2 linked regions of the Idiomarina loihiensis L2TR genome follow. Each later gene encodes a partner of the first gene's protein in a complex. Links are inferred from orthologs where the notes say so. Each region holds a gene or a part of one and is shown in the gene's direction. Other genes may lie near its edges. The genes, in order: tsaB and tsaD.

What was found.
Region 2: the proteins of tsaB (region 1) and tsaD are in contact, whole or in part, in a solved structure (PDB 4WQ4), measured with the Escherichia coli proteins. The link is inferred for Idiomarina loihiensis L2TR from one-to-one orthologs.

Annotation. Positions count from the first base shown.
Region 1 is NC_006512.1:1,958,468-1,968,233, reverse strand. The notes cover bases 3,038-6,037. They hold tsaB (tRNA (adenosine(37)-N6)-threonylcarbamoyltransferase complex dimerization subunit type 1 TsaB), read left to right. Parts: upstream 3,038-4,195; coding sequence 4,196-4,879; downstream 4,880-6,037. Other genes in these bases: IL_RS09390 (alpha/beta fold hydrolase), read left to right, coding at 5,848-6,037; IL_RS09395 (Slp family lipoprotein), read left to right, coding at 5,258-5,836; IL_RS09400 (hypothetical protein), read left to right, coding at 4,946-5,245; IL_RS09410 (ATP-dependent DNA helicase), read left to right, coding at 3,038-4,218. Outside these bases: hisD (histidinol dehydrogenase), read right to left, coding at 1-710; hisG (ATP phosphoribosyltransferase), read right to left, coding at 713-1,606; IL_RS09415 (hypothetical protein), read left to right, coding at 1,944-2,216; more of IL_RS09410, read left to right, coding at 2,266-3,037; more of IL_RS09390, read left to right, coding at 6,038-6,717; long-chain-fatty-acid--CoA ligase FadD, read left to right, coding at 6,806-8,476; rnd (ribonuclease D), read left to right, coding at 8,473-9,645; IL_RS09375 (YcgL domain-containing protein), read left to right, coding at 9,666-9,766. UniProt on the Escherichia coli protein: Required for the formation of a threonylcarbamoyl group on adenosine at position 37 (t(6)A37) in tRNAs that read codons beginning with adenine.
Region 2 is NC_006512.1:2,099,044-2,108,678, reverse strand. The notes cover bases 4,679-7,547. They hold tsaD (tRNA (adenosine(37)-N6)-threonylcarbamoyltransferase complex transferase subunit TsaD), read left to right. Parts: upstream 4,679-5,530; coding sequence 5,531-6,565; downstream 6,566-7,547. Other genes in these bases: folB (dihydroneopterin aldolase), read left to right, coding at 7,237-7,547; plsY (glycerol-3-phosphate 1-O-acyltransferase PlsY), read right to left, coding at 6,549-7,139; IL_RS10135 (amidase), read right to left, coding at 4,679-5,404. Outside these bases: IL_RS10160 (YggT family protein), read right to left, coding at 1-216; proC (pyrroline-5-carboxylate reductase), read right to left, coding at 225-1,049; IL_RS10150 (YggS family pyridoxal phosphate-dependent enzyme), read right to left, coding at 1,049-1,759; IL_RS10145 (type IV pilus twitching motility protein PilT), read left to right, coding at 1,796-2,830; IL_RS10140 (phosphodiesterase), read left to right, coding at 2,830-3,870; more of IL_RS10135, read right to left, coding at 3,848-4,678; more of folB, read left to right, coding at 7,548-7,620; folK (2-amino-4-hydroxy-6-hydroxymethyldihydropteridine diphosphokinase), read left to right, coding at 7,632-8,141; IL_RS10110 (CCA-adding enzyme), read right to left, coding at 8,138-9,250; IL_RS10105 (ExeA family protein), read left to right, coding at 9,360-9,635.

The DNA of each region.
Region 1 (9,766 bases):
TCCATGGCACAACCGCTGTCATTCTGGCTAACCTGTTGCTTGGCTTCGGTAACAAAGCTGTTACCCGGGCCAAAGACTTTACCTACAGCAGGCGATGACTCTATACCGTACGCCAGCGCACCAATAGCCTGAGCGCCGCCACACAGGAGAATATCGGTTACGCCGCAACGCTTAGCAGCGTAGAGCAGGGCGGCTGGTAATTCGCCCTGTTTATTAGGCGGGCTGACCATAACCACACGCTGGCACCCGGCAATTTGCGCGGGTACACCCAGCATTAATGCGGTAGAGGGCAAGGTTGCGCTGCCCCCGGGAATGTATAAACCGACGGCGTCTAACGGCGCATAACGCAGTTCACATTGCACGCCTGGCGCGGTTTCAATGCTTAAGTCCTGCGGACGTTGCGCTTCGTGAAAGCGATAAATGGTTTGGTACGCAGTGTCTATGGCGCGTTTTACTTTGTCATCTAAACTAGCAACGGCTGCTTCCACCTGTTCATCGCTCATTCGCAATGAGGTCGCATCCGGGTTATCGAACTGGCGGGTATAGTTCAGTACCGCGCGCTCACCGTTATCACGAACGTCACTCAGAATAACTGCAACCTTCTCTCGCAGTGATTCTGCCTGAGCCCGTCCGGGGCGCGCTAAGCGTTGAGTTTGCTCCGCTGACGACAGGCTTTGCCATTGCTCAATGGGTATCCGTAATTCACTCATGATCACCCCATCATTTTTTCAATAGGTAGTACAAGTATCGAACTGCAGCCCATAGATTTAAGATCTTCCATGGTTTCCCAGAATAGCTTCTCGGTGCTGACCATGTGCACGGCAACCTGCTCGTCGGTGTGGCTAAGCGGCAAAATGGTTGGTGTTTCTGCGCCGGGTAACAACTCGACTACTTGCTCTAATTTGTTCTTTGGCGCGTGCAGCATAATGTATTTGCTTTCCCGTGCCATTTGCACGCCGTCTATGCGTGGCAGCAACTGGTCTATCATCGCCTGTTTTTCTTCCGACAGGCTGTCAGCGCGTTGTATTAGCTGCGCCTGAGAACGGAATATCACGTCTTTTTCGACTAACCCGTTTGCTTCCAGCGTAGCACCGGTGGAAACTAAGTCACATATCGCTTCGGCAAGGCCGGCACGGGGAGCTACTTCCACAGAACCGGTCAGCATAACCGTACGCGCATTCACGCCGTTGTCTTTCAGGTAACGCTTTAATAGTTGAGGGTAGGTAGTAGCAACGCGTAAACCGTCTAGATCTTTCAACGACTGATACTGGCTTTCTCTTGGCACCGCCAGCGACAAGCGGCACTGACCAAACTCAAGTCCACGTAATGGCTGATAGGCCGCGACAGAATCCGTTGCAATGCGCTCTAACCGGGCTTCTTCCAGCACGTTTTCGCCAACCAGACCTAAATCAACCACGCCGTCCATAACCAGACCCGGAATGTCGTCATCACGTACGCGCAGCAAATCGATAGGGTGACTGGTGCTGTGCGCAATTAAGCGTGCTTCGTTAACACTAAATTTCACACCGCAGGCATTCAGCAATGCCATAGATTCTTTACTCAGTCGTCCTGATTTCTGTATCGCAATGGTTAAACGGTCAGTCATAACAGCTCCTAAAATGAAAAACCCCCGAAGGTATATGCCTTTCGGGGGTTGTATAGTCAATCGAAAGGCTAGCGTTTATACGGCTAGCCCAAACATTAAGTTCACGGCTAGGCCATACAGTTCCAATGATGATGGTGGTGGCTGTGAACAAAACGCATAATTAACACTCCAATAAAAATAGTTTTACTTCGTAAAGTTGTATAGCACTATAACAGCTGAGAAATGTAATGCAAGAGTAAACTTATTGGTTATTTAGTCGATATAAGCTTATTATTTAACCAGTGGTTGTATAGTCAAATAACAGAATTCATTCTCTGCGAGGCGAAAGACAACAACAATGGCTAACTTTGATGCAATGGTTCCGTTGATCCCCAAAGACACTCGCGTGCCTGTGGACTTCGCCCGTGAGCAGATGAAAATAAACCAGATTGAGAAGATACGCGAACTCAACGCTGTAGATGAAGACGAAGGGGCTACCATCGAAGATGATCAAAAAAGAGAAAGTAGCCAACAGCATCAGCATCAACAATCGTCGGCTCAAACGGACGTTGAAGAGGTTGCTGATAACGATGAAACCTTATCTTCAGGACATATAGACACCTACGCCTAGGCAAACATCTATGTCATAATACGTGCCTATTTCTTCGGCGGTATAGGTTATGGCGACGGTTTTATCAGTATTTAAGCCAACAGGCGAGCTCGCACAAGCAATTACAAACTTTCAGCCACGTGCCGCTCAGCAGCAAATGGCAGAAGCCATAGCCGCTACTGTTAAGAAAAAAGGTGAGCTGGTCGTTGAAGCCGAGACCGGCACCGGCAAAACTTTTGCGTATTTGGCTCCTGTGCTACTGGGCAAAGGCAAAGCGATTGTTTCTACCGGTACTAAAAACCTTCAGGAACAGCTGTTCCACCGCGACTTACCCATGTTAAGAAAAGTGCTGGCGCCGGAAAAAGTTGTCGCTTTATTAAAAGGCCGTTCAAATTATTTGTGTCTGCACCGCATGGAGCAGGCAACCCAACAGGCCGGACAGTTCAGCAAAGACATTCAAAATCAGCTTATTACGGTAAAGCGCTGGGCGACATCCACTCGCAGTGGTGACGTGGGCGAGCTGAACGCCTTAGCGGAAGACGCCTCGGTATTACCGCAGGTAACCAGCACTCAGGACAACTGCCTGGGGCGGGACTGTCCGGTGTACGAAGACTGCCACTTAGTCAAAGCCCGCAAAGAAGCCATGGAAGCCGATATTGTGGTGGTCAACCATCATCTTTTCTTTGCCGATATGGCGCTAAAAGATACCGGCTTTGGTGAGTTGATTCCCAGCGTGGATACGGTGGTCTTTGACGAAGCTCATCAAATTCCGGACATTGCCAGCCAGTACTTTGGCGAAACGGTTTCCAGTCGGCAACTGACAGAAATGTGCGAAGAACTGCAGCGTTTATGTATGACTGAGCTGAAGGACTTGTCGCAGGCCAGCGCTATGGCACGTACGTTATTACAGACTCTGAAAGACTGGCGGTTGTTGTTTCCGCGGGACCCTATGCGCGGCAACTGGCGAGACTGGCGCAAAAAACCGGACGTTGCCGAGGTGGCTGAGCGAGTGCAGGAGCGTTTAACCCTGCTGACCGACGTCATGAAAACCGCTATCGGCCGTAATAAAGACTTTGATAATTTACATGAACGCGCTGAACAGCACCTCTATATTTGGCGTCAGCTAATGGACGTCGACCGCACCGGCTACAGCTTTTGGTTTGAAACTACACCCCGACACGTCAGTTTGCATCAAACCCCGCTAAGCGTTGCCAAGACCTTCGGGGGCTATATCAAGCGCAACAAAATGAGCTGGGTATTTACCTCTGCTACTTTGGCGGTTAACGGCAAGTTCGATTACTTTACCAAGCGTTTAGGCATAGATGACGCCGACACCTTGTTGCTGGAAAGCCCCTTTGACTTTGCGAAGCAGGCCAAGCTGTGTTTACCGCGTTATTTGCCCGAGGCCAACGACCCGAATCGGCATCAAATGTTGACTGAAATTGCGGAGCAGTGCGTTAAGGTGAACCGGGGGGGCACTTTTCTACTGTTTACCAGCCACCGTATGTTGCAGCAAATGGCCTCAATATTACGTGACAGGCTGGATCGCGACATTCTGGTGCAGGGCGAGTCCGGTAAAACAGAGTTACTGGAAACCTTCACCAAAAAAGGTAATGCCGTGCTGTTGGGTACTTCGTCCTTTTGGGAAGGGGTCGATGTGCGGGGTGAAGCCTTGCGTTGCGTTATTATCGACAAACTGCCGTTTGCCTCGCCGGATGACCCTTTGCTGAATGCGCGTGTTGAAGATGCCCGTTTGCGTGGTGTCGACGCCTTCAGCACGATACAATTGCCGCAGGCGATAATTGCGTTGAAGCAGGGCGCAGGACGGTTAATTCGTGATAAAGACGACTCCGGTGTGTTAATTGTTTGCGACAGTCGTTTAGTAACGCGCCAATACGGTAAGCAGTTTTTATCCAGCTTGCCAGCTATGTCGAGAACCCGGGATTTAAATGAAGCGCTGAGTTTTTTAGCGCAGGTTGCAGAGAAAGATGAAACCAATAATGACGAACTTATTAGCAGTTGATACGTCGACCGAAAATTGCTCAGTGGCTATTCGCTGGCAGGACAATTTCTTTAGCGAAGCAATAGAAAGCCCGCGGGAACATTCGCAGCGTTTACTGCCTTTTGTTGAACAAATGCTGCAGCAGGCAGAAACCGAATTAAGTCAGCTGGACGGGCTGGTCGTTGGCGTAGGGCCCGGCAGTTTTACCGGTGTACGCATCGGGGTATCCATGGCGCAGGGTCTTGCTTTTAGTGCCGAGTTACCAGTATATCCGGTCAGTAGCCTGCAGGCGTTAGCGCAGCAAGCCATTCGTAAACACAATGCAGAAGCGGTTGTGGCCTGTATTGATGCGCGCATGGGTGAAATTTATTACGCCTTGTACCGTAATAATAATGGTCTTGCTGAACAAATAACGGAGCCCGCCGTTGCTGAACCCTCTGCTAGTTTATTCGCAGAGCATAATGTCCAGGGCTTTCATACTGCGGGAACTGGCTGGGACAACTACGCCGGTACCCTAGACCCTAAGCAGGAATTAAAGCACAGCATGGATTGCCGGTTACCGCTGGCGGAAGACATGCTGACAATAGCAACTAAAGGTTGCGTTACTTCGGTCGATGCAGAGAACTTAGAACCTTTGTATGTTCGTAATGAAGTGACCTGGAAAAAATTGCCAGGTCGATAACTTGTAGAATGGCACTGAACTCGCCATAATAAAATCAGTCTTACTAACAGATGAGTCATCGTTGACGTGCGAATTAATCCGCAAGCGGTTCAGCCGCTAAACAGCCAACAGCAAGGGCCTCAAAGGTCTGCGCCGGAAGATCAGCAACGCCAGGAACAGAACCCGGCGAAAGTCGCTGATACCCGGCGGGTAGTGCCCGATGCCCGGCAAAGTCAGCGGCGCGCAGAACGGTGGGAGTCACTTAATACGTTTTACGATGAGCCACCACAACGTTCTCAAAAAGCACTTAATGCTTATCAAAACATAGCGTTAAGCGAGAAAAGAGAGCAAATTACGTCAATGTTTGGTGTTGATGTTTACGCCTGAGTGAGGTCTGTTATGAAAATGATATTTGCAGTATTAAGCGCAATGGTGCTTGCTGGTTGCACTTCGGTTCCGGATGAGCTTGCCACTGATAATGAAGAGGCTTTGGTGAGTTACAAGGTTGCCAAGCATCAGGGCGATGAAGTAGCCGGTGAGCCAGCCCGTTGGGGCGGTGTCATTGCCGATGTTCGCAACGCCGAAGATCATACCGTGCTGGAAGTCGTCAGCTTCCCGTTGAAGCGCTGGGGACGTCCTGAGGTTAGTGATAACAGCGATGGGCGTTTTTTAGCGGTAGTTAATGACTTTGTTGATCCCGACGTGTATCAGCAAGGCCGGTCAATCAGTTTTGTTGGTACGATAGGCCAAACTCAGCAGGGCAAAATTGACGAATATGTTTATACCTACCCGGTTATTGAAGCAACGGGTTATCACCTGTGGAAGATTGAAAAACAAAACAACCAGGTAGAAATTGACTATTCGCCATTGTGGTTCCGTCATAACTTCTATTCGCCTTATTATCCTTACCGTTATCCGGTTCCGGTACGTGTTCGTGTGCAGGACAACTCGGGTACTCCGGCTAAAAACCGCAACTAATTCGTTCTTTAATGGATTATAGAGAAACAGCAGAGCAGGCTACCCCAGTCAGTTATCAGCTGGACTGGGGTTCCGTTCGGGGGCTGTGCTGGGGCGATCCTAACGACATAAGAGTTGTTGCAACTCATGGTTGGTTAGACAACAGTCATAGCTTTTTACCTATAGCCCGGTACTGGTCACCTGAAAAAGGTGGTTTTTTAGCGCTTGACTGGCCCGGTCACGGGCACAGTGATCACCGTCCGGTGGGCAACTATTATCATTTTATCGACTATGCTTATGACTTATGGCAGCTGATTCAACAGCAGGACTGGCAGAATTTAACCTTGCTCGGTCACTCTATGGGGGGCTTTGTCAGCAATGTGGTTGCAGCATTAAGCCCTGAGCGTATTCAGCAACTGCTATTAGTTGAAGCCTTTGGGTTACTGGTGTCTGACGGAACGAATGCGCAGGAGCAGCTGAAACAGGGCTTTTTAAGTCGCAAAAAACTACAGACACCTCGCTGGCGAAGCTACGCGGATTTCGACTCCGCCGTAGAGGCCAGAGCCGCTCAGGCTGATTTTTCAGCCAATTTAGTCCGGTTAATTGTTGAACGTGGTTGCGAGCATGGTGAAGATGGCCGCTGGCACTGGCGGGCCGATGCCAGGGTAAAGACAACGTCGGCCTACAGGTTACCGAGTTCGGCAGTGGATGACTTGTTTGAAAAGTTAATCATGCCAGTGACCGTTGTGCGCGGGAGCCGCGGTTATGATCAGTTAGATAGCGCATTTAAGCGATGGCAGGATAAAGTTTCAGGCTTAAGTTGTAAGACATTGGAAGGTGGACATCACGTACATATGGAACAACCTGAGAAAATAGCTGAACTGCTTAAATCGTACGTTTAGCGGCTGGTAACGACTAGGATTAACTGGTCGGATATGCGATGATTGCGCCACTGAAAATAACTATAAATAGTGAGAGGCGGAGCCTTTTATGGATAAAATTTGGTTGGAAAACTACCCAGCGGGAGTACCGGAAACAATTGACCCGGATCACTTTGCGTCGTTGGTTGATATACTTGAGCAGTCCATTGAAAAGTACGGCGAGAAAACGGCTTTCGTAAATATGGACTCAGAAATGAGTTTCAAAGAACTGGGTCTGAAAACTCGCGACTTTGCCGCTTACCTGCACAGTACCGGCCTTAAAAAAGGCGATGCCGTTGCGGTTATGATGCCAAACTTGCTGCAATATCCTGTGGCGTTATTCGGTATTCTGCGAGCAGGCATGACTGTAGTGAACGTCAACCCACTTTACACGCCGCGCGAGTTAAAGCATCAGCTGGTAGATTCTCAGGCAAAAGCTCTGGTTATTCTGGAAAACTTTGCTCAAACCTATGAAAAAATCAAAGCAGAAGCTCCGCTCGATTTAGTTGTTACCACGCAAATAGGTGACCAGTTGCCTTTACTTAAGCGCTCTTTGGTTAACTTTGTGGTTAAGTATATAAAACGTATGGTGCCTTCGCATAATTTAAAAGGCACGGTGAGTTTTAATCAAGCGCTGGCCAAAGGAACCATGGCCGACTATAAACGTCCTGAAGTGACCGGTGATGATATTGCCTTTTTACAGTACACCGGCGGAACAACGGGGGTGGCAAAAGGCGCTATGCTGTCGCACCGTAATATGGTTGCTAACCTTGAACAAGTTTCCTCGGTTATTACGCCCATAATGAATGATGGCGAAGAAACCATTATTACCGCGCTGCCGCTTTATCATATCTTTGCGTTAACCGCGAACTGCCTTACCTTTATAAAGCACGGTGGCAAGAACGTCTTAATTACCAACCCGCGCGACATGCCGAACTTTGTGAAAGAGCTGAATAAGTATCCTTTCTCAATGATTTCAGGGGTTAACACGCTGTTTAATGGCCTGTTGAATACCAAGGGCTTTAAAGACGTCAATTTCTCGAATTTAAAAATTGCTCTGGGCGGCGGCATGGCGGTCCAGCGTGCAGTGGCCGACGAGTGGGAGCGGGTAACCAAGTCTCGTTTGCTGGAAGGTTATGGTTTAACCGAGTGTTCTCCGGTGGTTACCGTTAACCCTTACGATATTGAACATTACACGGGCAGCATTGGTTTGCCGGTACCAAGTACCGACATGCGTATTGTTGACCCTGAAACGCGCGAAGAAGTGGCTTTAGGTGAACCGGGCGAGCTGGAAGTGAAAGGCCCGCAAGTTATGGTGGGTTACCTTAACCGTCCTGATGCGACAGCAGAATCAATTAAAGACGGTTGGTTTGCAACGGGTGACATGGCCACTGTTGATGAGCGTGGTTACTTCAAAATTGTGGATCGTAAAAAGGACATGATTTTGGTGTCGGGTTTTAATGTTTATCCGAACGAAATTGAAGACGTACTAGCTGACCATCCTAAAATTCTTGAGTCGGCAGCCATAGGCGTGCCGCACGAATCGTCTGGTGAAGCGGTAAAAGTCTTCATTGTGGCAAAAGATAAATCACTGACCGAACGTGAAGTTATCGACTTTTCGCGCGAAAACCTGACCGGTTACAAAGTACCTAAACTGGTTGAGTTTCGTGATGAATTGCCTAAATCCAACGTCGGCAAAATAATTCGCCGTGAATTACGCGATGAAGAGGATGAAGCTTGACTCTGCCGTTAGAATTACCCGAGTCGGTACAACAATACCGGCTCGTTACCACCACTGATGATTTACAAGATCTCTGCCAGCAGGCCGTAAAATGCGGTTGGTTCGCTATTGACTCTGAGTTTGTGCGTGAACGCACTTATTACGCTCAGTTAGGCTTATTACAAATTCACGCTAACGGCACAACGGCTGTTATTGACCCGTTGGCGGATATTGATTTAGAGCCTTTATGGCAGCTGATTTCCGGCGATGAAGTCGAAACCGTATTGCATGCCGGTGGCGAAGATATTGAACTGTTTTTTCAGCAAAGCAGCGGCCGCCAACCCAAACAAATTTTTGATAGCCAGATAGCCGCCGGTTTTTGTGGCCTGGGTGACTCAATGGGCTACGCACGTTTAGTCGATGCCTTATTTGACGGCGTTGAGCTGGACAAAAGCTTGTCACGTACCAACTGGCTTAAGCGTCCGTTAAGCGATGAACAGTTAGACTATGCTGCCGCCGATGCCAGTTATCTGGCGATAATGTACCCGTATCTTAAAGCTTTGTGTGAAGAAAAAGGTGTGCTGGATATTGTGTACGAAGAGTCGCAAATTCAGGTGCGTAAACGCACACAAAGCTGGCCGGATGATCTGCTCTATTTGGGCGTAGGCAATGCCTGGCAGCTGAACCCGCGGCAACTGGCTGCACTTAAAATTCTGACGCCCTGGCGTTTACACAAAGCGCGCGAGCGCGACATTCCGCTGGGCTTTATTGCCAAGGACGGGGTCTTGCTTGAGCTAGCCCGAAGAATGCCAAAAAATGACGACGAGCTAAGCCGCATTCCAGATTTAGCCCCCATGTCACGCAAGTATTCGGGGCGCGATATTATTCGCTGTATTCAGCAAGCCGAACAAGTGCCCGAGTCTGAATTTCCGCAAACGTTGGAACGTCTGGACGATATGGAAGGCTACAAGCCAACTTTTAAGGCCATTAAAAAGGCCGTTACGGAACTGGCTGAATCTTTACACATACCGGCGTCACTGGTGGCGTCACGCAAGCAAATTAATGATTTTATTAACTTTCATTGGCAATACTCAACGCAACAACAGCAGCGTTTGCCGCAACCTGACTTAATGGTGGGTTGGCGTCAGCACGCAATTGGGGCAGAATTACAGGCTATAATTAGCAAGTAGCCCCATTCAGGAGAACTGCCATGCTGTGTGATGTTTATCGCAGCTCGAAAAAAGCCGATACCTATCTTTACCTGCCTCATGGTAACGAATTTACCGACGTGCCCGATGTTTTGTTGGGCCA
Region 2 (9,635 bases), 140 kb from region 1 along the record:
TGCTAACGCAAAAATTAAGCTGGCTGTGTCCAGCTTGCCCAGCATTGGCATAAAGCTGCGCAGCGGGCCCACGACAGGCTGGGTTGCCTTATAAACAAACTGGCTGACCGGGTTATAAAAATCAGCTTGAGTTAACTGCATCCAGAGTCGCAAAAGTACTATGACCAAATACAGGTCAATTATGGTTGCGACTAAAAATGTAAGGGCGTTATTCATAGTGACTCCTAAAAGAGTTTCGCCATTTCCTGATTACGGTTAACCGCGGCTTTTACCGCTTTTTCCGAAATGCCGTGTAAGTCAGAGTCTTGGTAGGCTTCAACACCTTTTGCTGTTGAGCCGCCTTTACTGGTGACTTGTTTGCGCAAGTCTTCCAATGATAACTCACTTTCTTTGGCCATTTGAGCTGCACCTAAGCAGGTTTGCTGAACCATAGCGCGCGCTTTCTCGGCATCAAAACCAAGCTCGGTTGCAGCTTTTGCCAGGCTGTCCATAAACTCGAAAAAGTAAGCTGGCCCACTGCCTGCTACGGCGCCAAGAATATCGAGCTGATCTTCGTCACTAACCCAGAGTGTTTCACCTACGCCATTAAAGGCTTCGGTTACAAAGTTTTTATCGGCTTCGTCAACGGAATCGTCAGTAACTAAACCTGACATGCCCTGACCTACCAGTGACGGCGTATTTGGCATAACCCGGATAATACGGATGTTTTCGCCTAAATACTCGCGATATTTAGGAATACGAATACCGGCGGCAATGGTAATTATTAATTTGTCTGTCAGATTGTGAACGTTTTCACGTAAGTGAGCGCAAACTTCCGCCATTAACTGAGGCTTAACCGACAGTACAATAGCGTCAGCGTTATTCACCACTTCCAGATTATCGTTACTGGTATTGACGCCCAGCTCCGATTTCATTTTTTCTAATTTGGCATCGCTGGGGTTACTGACCCAGACTTTGTCAGCAGGGTAACCGCTTTTGCACATACCGCCGACAATGCTTTGTGTCATATTTCCTGCGCCAATGAAGGCAATATTCCGAATGTCGTTCATTAGGACTCCCGTTCTCCAAAAATTGCTGTTCCAATACGTACCATGTTAGCACCCTCAAGCACCGCTTGTCGCATATCACCCGACATCCCCATGGATAAGGTATCAATTTGCTCGCCGTAAGTTTGTTGCAACTGTTGGTAGAGCTTATACATCTGCTGAAAGCTTTTTTCGCGTTCGTCTTCTGTTGTCCCTGCTTTAAGAATAGTCATTAAACCGCGTAATTTTAGTTTAGGGCAATTCATAACGTATTCCGCTAAAGCTTCAACCTGCTCGGGGGCTAAACCCGATTTGTTGTCGTCATCATCAATATTAACCTGCAATAATAGGTTGAGCTGCTGGGAATCGTCGGGGCGCTGCTCATTGAGACGACGGGCTATTTTCTCCCGCTCCACGCTCTGTACCCAGTCAAAGTGCTGAGCTATATCTTTGGTTTTGTTCGACTGAACCGGGCCGATAAAATGCCACTGTACCGGATCAGTAGTTTGTTCTTTTAGCTGAGTTATTTTAGCGACGGCTTCCTGAACATAGTTTTCGCCGAAGTGCATTTGCCCGGCGGCTATAGCGGCTTTTATCGCTTCTAAAGAATGTTTTTTACTCACCGCCAGCAATTTGACCGACTGCTGGTGTGGCGATTCTTCAGATAAAATCTGCAATTGCTGACGTATTTCCGCGAGATTATTTGTTATCTTTTCTGCTACCTTAGTTGTCATTGCCACCGTCATCTCACTTATTCAGGGATAAGATATATGAATGTTAACGAATTACTGGCCTTCAGTGTGAAACAAAATGCCTCGGACTTACATTTGTCCTCCGGCAGTGTCCCTATGATTAGAGTGGATGGGGACATTCGTCCGCTAAATCAACCCGAGCATCAGCCGGATGAGCTGAAAGACATGTTGTTTGAGGTGATGACCAAAGGCCAGTGGCAGGAGTTCGAGGAAAAATTTGAGTGTGATTTTTCCTTTGAAATAGAAGGCGTTGCGCGTTTCCGTGCCAACGTGTTTACCCAGCGCAAAGGCATTGCCGCCGCTTTTCGTATGATACCTGCCGAAGTCACCACTTTAGAGCAACTGGATGCTCCGGAGATATTTAAGGACATTGTCAGTGCTAACCGGGGTTTAGTGTTAGTAACCGGACCGACTGGCTCGGGTAAATCAACCACATTGGCGGCCATGGTTAATTATTTGAATCAAAACCGGGCGTTGCATATTTTAACCATTGAGGACCCCATAGAATTCGTTCACGACAATCAAAAAAGCCTGGTCAGCCAGCGTGAAGTTCATCGGGACACTCGCAGTTTCAGTGCGGCCCTGCGCTCAGCACTGCGTGAAGATCCTGATGTGATTCTGGTGGGTGAAATGCGCGATTTAGAAACCATCCGTTTAGCTATGACGGCAGCCGAAACCGGGCATTTAGTTTTAGGTACCTTGCATACAACTTCTGCACCTAAAACTATCGACCGCATTATTGACGTATTTCCGGGCGATGATAAACCGATGATCCGCTCCATGCTGTCAGAATCTTTACGTGCGGTTATCTCGCAGAGCTTGCTAAAACGAGTTGGCGGTGGTCGTGTTGCCGCACATGAAATTATGCTGTCATCGCCAGCTATTAAAAACTTGATTCGAGAAGACAAAGTGGCGCAAATGTACTCCTCTATTCAAACTGGAGCAGAGCGGGGCATGCAAACATTAGATCAGGCACTCAAGAAATTACTGGCTCGTGGCGATATAGAGGCAGAAGAGGCACGCCGCTGTGCGGTGACTAAAGAGGATTTCTAATGCTAATACGGAGCGTTTGGCTGCTTCTGCTGTTGGCTGCGGCGTTTAGTGCGCCTGCACAGCAGACAACACGAGTGGCTTTTGGCTGTTGCATTGACCATACCAAGCGACAGGAAGTCTGGGATGCGATTAATCATGCGCAGCCTGAAGTCTTTGTGTTCCTGGGTGATACTATCGGTGAGAACGCCGGCGACATGGACGACTTACTGGATGCCTATGAGGTGTTTAACCGTTACCGCGGGCCACGGGTTCTGCGACGCAACTCTGCGGTTATGTCGGTCTGGAACCGCAACGATTACAGTCTGGATGGCAAGAGCGGAAAAAATAACCCGAATCGCTATGCCGTCCGCAACCACTTTCTTACCTTCTGGCGTGAGCCGGCAACCTCGGAACGGCTGTTTCAAAGTCATGGTATTGCAAAGAGCGTAATTTTTGGGAATGAACCGCAACGTGTGCAGGTTATTGTTCTGGACGGTCGCTGGAACCGTGACCCACTGAGTCAGGTGGGCTGGGTAGAGCGTCAGACTCGCCGCTTTAATGCTGATTTAGGTCCTTATGAGTCGAATAATACGGGCGATTTGCTGGGTGATGAGCAATGGCAGTGGCTTGCGGAGCAATTACAACAGCCTGCCGAAGTCCGCATTATTATGAGCGCGACACCGGTAATAGCTCCTGCCAATGGCTATGATAGCTGGGCACTTTACTTGCGCGAACAAAACCGTTTAAAAGAGTTGTTAACGGAACTGAAACCTTCAGGTTTATTGCTGGCGAGCGGTGACCGCTTGTTCGGTGAGTTCGCTAAGTCAGATGAATTCCTGCCTTATCCACTCTGGCAGGTGACGCCTGGGTCCATTAACTTTGATGGTGAAACGCCTTACTCATCTAGTTATCGCGACGGTGAGGCTTATGCTGAAAGCCGTTACGGTCAAGTTGAAGTTATTTGGAAAGAGCAGCCGGAACTGGAACTAACACTCCGCGATGTCGACGGCCGGCCGCTCGATACTCGTAAACTCAACCTTAGTCAGTTACAACCAGATTAGGCGGTTTACGGTGCTTTGTTGCCTGTTCGTAGGCGAAAGCCGCTTCTATGAGCGTGGCCTCAGAGCGTGCAGCGCCAAAGAAACTGATACCGACCGGCAGGGCGGGTTCGTCTCCAATTTGGATATAACCCATAGGCACTGATATGTGCGGGTATCCGGCAACGGCAGCCGGTGAACTGGCTGAGCCTGAATAGTTGTCGCCAAGTACGTGATCGATTTTCCAGGCAGGGCTTGTTGTCGGAGCTATTAGTAAGTCGATATTGTTCTCCTCAAGCATGGCATCGATGCCTTCTTTACCTGCCAGCTTTTTGCTTTTGGCCAACGCTTTCTGATAAGCGGCTTCGTCATCCTGAGCCTCTGCCATTTCAAAGAGCTCCTGACCAAATAGTGATAACTCCTGCTCAGGCAATTCATTATTTGCCGCTATCATATCGCTTAAATTGTTATAGGGCAGATTCGTGCTGCTCAGGTAAGCCGCCATATCCTGTTGAAACTCATACAGCAGCACGGTAAATTCATCGCCGCCGTATTCTCCGTAGGTTGTCATCTCAACGTTAATAATTTCAGCTCCCTGAGCTTCCATAATCGAGAGCTGTTGCTCGAACTGTTCGTCAAGCAAGTTGTTGTAACCCATTAAGTTACGAACCACACCAATACGCTTGCCTTCGAGTCCGTCTGCTTTTAAATGCGAGGCAAAATTCGTTTCAGTACGATAGCCTGCGGGGTCATCCGGATCGTAAGCTTGCATCGCATCCAGCATTAAGGCGGCTCCGGCTACGCTACGAGCCATTGGGCCTGCAGTATCCTGACTATGCGCAATAGGGATAATGCCGTCGCGACTGATAAGGCCCAGCGTTGGCTTGATGGTAACAATGCCATTAACAGCGGCCGGACAGGTTAACGAGCCGTCGGTTTCGGTACCTACCGCAAGTGCGACTAAATCGGCGGCAACAGCGGTAGCGGAACCTGCACTGGAGCCACAAGTAGAGCGAGTCGTGTCATACGGATTCACGGCCTGACCTCCAATAGCACTCCAGCCCGAACTGGAGCGGGTAGAGCGAAAATTCGCCCACTCACTTAAGTTGGCTTTGCCTAAAATAATAGCTCCGGCATCACGCAATTGTTCTACAAGAAAAGCATCATCTTCCGGGTAGTTTTCTGCGAACAATAATGAACCCCCGGTATTTGCCATACCGTCGGCGGTATCGATGTTGTCTTTTAACAGAACAGGAATGCCGTGCAATGGACCGCGAACCTTGCCTTGTTCGCGCTCGGCATCAAGCCGTCTGGCATCTTTCAGAGCATTCTCATTTACGCTGTTTACCGCTCGTAAATTCGCACCCTGACGGTTATGAGTATTGATGCGCTGCAAATAATATTGTGTGAGTTGTTCGGCATTTAAATCACCATTGGTCATGGTGTTTTGCAATTCGATAACAGAGGCGTCCTGCCAGGAAAACTTACCCTGCTCCGTCGGTGATGTCTGACAAGCCGATAAGGTCAGAATAAATAGAAATGCAACGAGTTGTCTCATGCTAAAGCCTTTGTTGTTTTTATGTTTTCATAAAGTGGCATAACTTTTCCTGTAAGGCGAGTCATGCGAATAAAAATCAGGTAAAATAGCGTCAATTGTCGGTAAATAGCAGAATTGGTTAGTATTATGCGGGTATTGGGTATTGAAACGTCTTGTGATGAAACGGGTGTTGCGGTGTACGACACCGAAAAAGGCTTATTAGCCCACCAGTTGTACTCGCAGGTGAAACTGCATGCCGACTACGGCGGCGTAGTGCCCGAGCTGGCATCTCGTGACCACGTGCGCAAGACCTTACCGTTGATTAAAGCTGCGCTCAAAGAGGCCGGGATTTCGCATCAGCAACTGGATGGTATTGCTTATACAATGGGGCCTGGGCTGGTTGGTGCTCTGTTAGTTGGTGCTTGTATTGGTCGTAGTCTGGCTTTTGGATGGAATTTACCCGCGGTTGGAGTTCATCATATGGAAGGCCATTTGCTGGCGCCTATGCTGGAAGAAAACCAGCCCGAATTTCCTTTTGTCGCCTTGTTGGTTTCCGGCGGGCATACTCAACTGGTTCAAGTAAAAGGTATAGGCGATTATCATTTGCTGGGCGAATCAGTAGACGACGCCGCAGGCGAGGCTTTTGATAAAACAGCTAAGCTAATGGGGCTTGATTATCCCGGGGGGCCGCGATTGGCTGCTTTGGCTGAACAGGGCAACAGCGATCGTTTTACCTTTCCCAGACCAATGACAGACAGACCAGGTCTTAATTTTTCTTTCAGTGGTTTGAAAACTTCTGCGGCTAATACTCTGGCCGCTAATGACAGTGATGAGCAGACCCTGGCGGATATTGCGCGGGCATTTGAAGATGCGGTGGTTGATACCTTGGTGATTAAATGTCGCCGGGCGCTAAAAGAAACCGGTTACAAGCGTTTGGTCGTTGCCGGTGGGGTCAGTGCCAATAAGCATTTACGCGCAAAACTTGAAGCTTTATTAGAAAAACAAAAGGGCCAGATATTTTACCCGCGTACGGAATTTTGTACTGATAACGGTGCGATGATCGCCTTAGCGGGCGCTCTGCGTTTAGAAGCGGGAGAACGTGAGCCATTGGCAGTGAAAACACACCCAAGATGGCCGATGACAGATTTGAAACCCATGGTGAATATTAGCGACGCCGTTTAAAGGCTTTTTCTTCGCCGGAGGACAAGCGCAGAATATTGGCCTGGTGACGCCAGAGTATTAATAGCGAAATCATAATAACCGGCACTGTGTATTGGGGTTTTATCCAATAGGCATAAAAGGGTGCCAGACAGACGGTTACTAAAGCCGCTAAAGAGGATACCCGGCTGACACGGAAAACCAGTAACCAGGTGGCAATGAGCAACAACGCCATTTCCCAGGCAACCGGAAACATAGCACCTAAGGCGGTAGCAACAGCTTTGCCGCCACGAAAATGAAAGTAAAGCGGAAAAATATGGCCAAGGCAGGCTGCAACCGCAATTAGCCCAAGGAAAAAGGGCTCAATGCCGAGAAAGTAAGAGCCCCACACCGGAACCATACCTTTTAAAACATCAAACCAAAGAGTTAATAACGCAGGGATTTTTCCGCCAACCCGGTAAACATTCGTGGCTCCGGGGTTGCCGGAACCTTCTTTGCGCGGGTCAGGTAAGCCCCAAAGCCGGCAGATAACCACAGCGCTACTGATAGAGCCCAGAAGGTAGGCTGAAAGTATCATCAGTAAAGTAAGCGCTGTCATGGGGTACGAATCCCTCGTTGGTTAAGGTAGACTGCGATTAAAACTCAATGTCCCTAGAATAAGCGGTTTTTTGGGCAATTACCACGGGTTAACACAAATGGAACAAGCAGATATTGATGTCGTTAGCATTGAAGGCTTAACCGTAGAAACCATCATTGGTGTCTATGACTGGGAAAAAGAAAAAAAACAGCAGTTGGTGCTGGATATTCAGATGAGCTGGGACAACCAGCGCGCGGCAGTTACTGACAATATTGACGACGCTTTAGATTATGCACTGGTGAGCGAGCGAGTGTCGGCCTGGGTAGCAGAGAAGCCGCGTCAGCTCATAGAAACGGTTGCTGAAGGCGTTGCCAGCCTCATTTTGAATGAATTCGGTGTGCAGAACGTTGAAGTGCGGGTGGCTAAACCCGGAGCTGTGCCTAATGCTAAAACGGTGGCTGTAAGCGTTCGCCGAAGTGTTTTCGACAGCCCATTTGGGTAAGAGGATAAGTTGTGGCGCAAGTTTTTCTCGGAATAGGTTCTAATACGGATCGTGAAAAACATATTCGGGCAGGGTTGAAAGCCATTGCAAAGAGCTTTACCTGGCAACAACGCTCAAGAATTTTTCGCAGTGCCTCGGTAGGGTTTTCCGGAAGTGATTTTTACAATCTGGTGGTGGAGGTAATAACCAACCTTTCTGTTACCGAAGTTCTGGCTGAATGCAAGCGCATTGAGCAGGAAAACGGACGGATTCCGGGCAGTGCTAAGTTCAGCCCGCGAACATTAGACATTGATGTCTTATTGTATGATGACGTTATTCGGGAGCAACAACCGCAGTTGCCCCGTGGCGAAATTCTTGAAAATGCCTTTGTGCTCTGGCCACTGGCTGAAATAGCCGGGCACCACCTGCATCCGCTTTTAAATGTGAGTTACGAGCAGTTGTGGGAGCAATACCAGCAGACTCATAAAGACTCACCGCAACAATTAGAGCCTATTAGCGACACTTCTTGGCTGGAAGGTTAATTCAATGCCTCAGCCAGTATCTGCTCACGCTGTTCGCGTAAAGCATCGCCCAGGGCTTTACCGGTAAAGCCCTGCTGCTGCAAAGTCCCAGCATTAAGCGCTGCGGCTTTTTCTGCCCCCGAACGTAACTTTTTATGCTGAGCAGCAATACTTTTCTGCTGCTTAGATTCACTATATTCAGCTTGCCGTAACTGTAGCAACTGCTCCAGCTTCTCCGGTCGGCGCCAGTAGTCAATTTGTTTCAGTAGTGCAGCCAATTGAGCTTTTTCTGGGAGCTCCGGTGTGGTAATGAAATCTTCATGATTTCTTGCCAGCAAAGCGCTGTCACGATAATGATTCGGTATGGCCAGTTGCCTGCAGAACTGCTTCAGGCTCTCAGGGGTTTCTTGCTCTATAAATAAGCTGGCAAATCTTAGCGTCACTGAATCGGAATAAGCCGATGTTCTTTGCAATCGTTGCAGTTGTGAATCATCGGCGGTTATTCCGGGTAACACCTGAGAAAGCGCCTGTATGTCTCTAAGCAGAGTTAAAAAGACAGTTGGCGTTTGGGTTAACAGTGACTTCTCCCATTCCCGCCAGACCCGTTCAGGGACTAAGTGACTGAGTTCCTGACTGGCTGACATTTCCTGCAGCATTTGCTGAGTCTCTTCGGCGACGGTAAAATCTAAGTGGGCAAAACGTGCGGCAAAGCGCGCCACTCTTAATACCCTTAGCGGATCCTCAGTAAAAGCCTCAGAAACATGGCGTAACTTGCGCGCTTTAATATCTTGCACGCCATTGTATGGATCGACTATTTCACCGTCCTCACTTTGCGCAATGGCGTTAATGGTTAAATCCCGGCGGGCTAAATCATCTTCCAGAGTCACATCGGGAGAGGCAAAAACGTCAAAGCTGGTGTGGCCTTTGCCGGATTTTCGTTCAGTCCGGGCCAGTGCGTATTCTTCGCGGGTACTGGGGTGCAGGAACACCGGGAAGTCTTTACCAACTTGCAGAAACCCCTGTTTCAGCAAGTCTTCTGCACGGGCACCGACCACTACCCAGTCGCGTTCGTGTACTGGTAATTTCAGAAGTTTATCGCGTACTGCGCCACCAACTAAGTATACGTCCACTGTTCACCTCAACTTTGTTTGGCATGATCATGTCGAATCACTGGTCGATGTGCAAGCAAGTCGTTACACTGTTGAACAAATAATATTATCAGCACAGTAGCGGGCCGATATGTATCAGAACTATTTTGGTCTTCAGGCAGAGCCTTTCTCCATTGCCCCGGACCCAAATTACCTTTACCTGAGTGAACGGCATCAGGAGGCTTTGGCGCATCTTACACAGGGGCTACAAGGCAGCGGTGGTTTTATTCTGTTAACCGGGGAAGTGGGCACAGGTAAAACCACGGTATCCAGAGCGTTACTGGAGCAGTTGCCCGAGTCAACGGAAACGGCGTTCATCCTCAACCCTATGTTGAATGAAGATGAACTGCTTGCCAGCCTGTGCGAT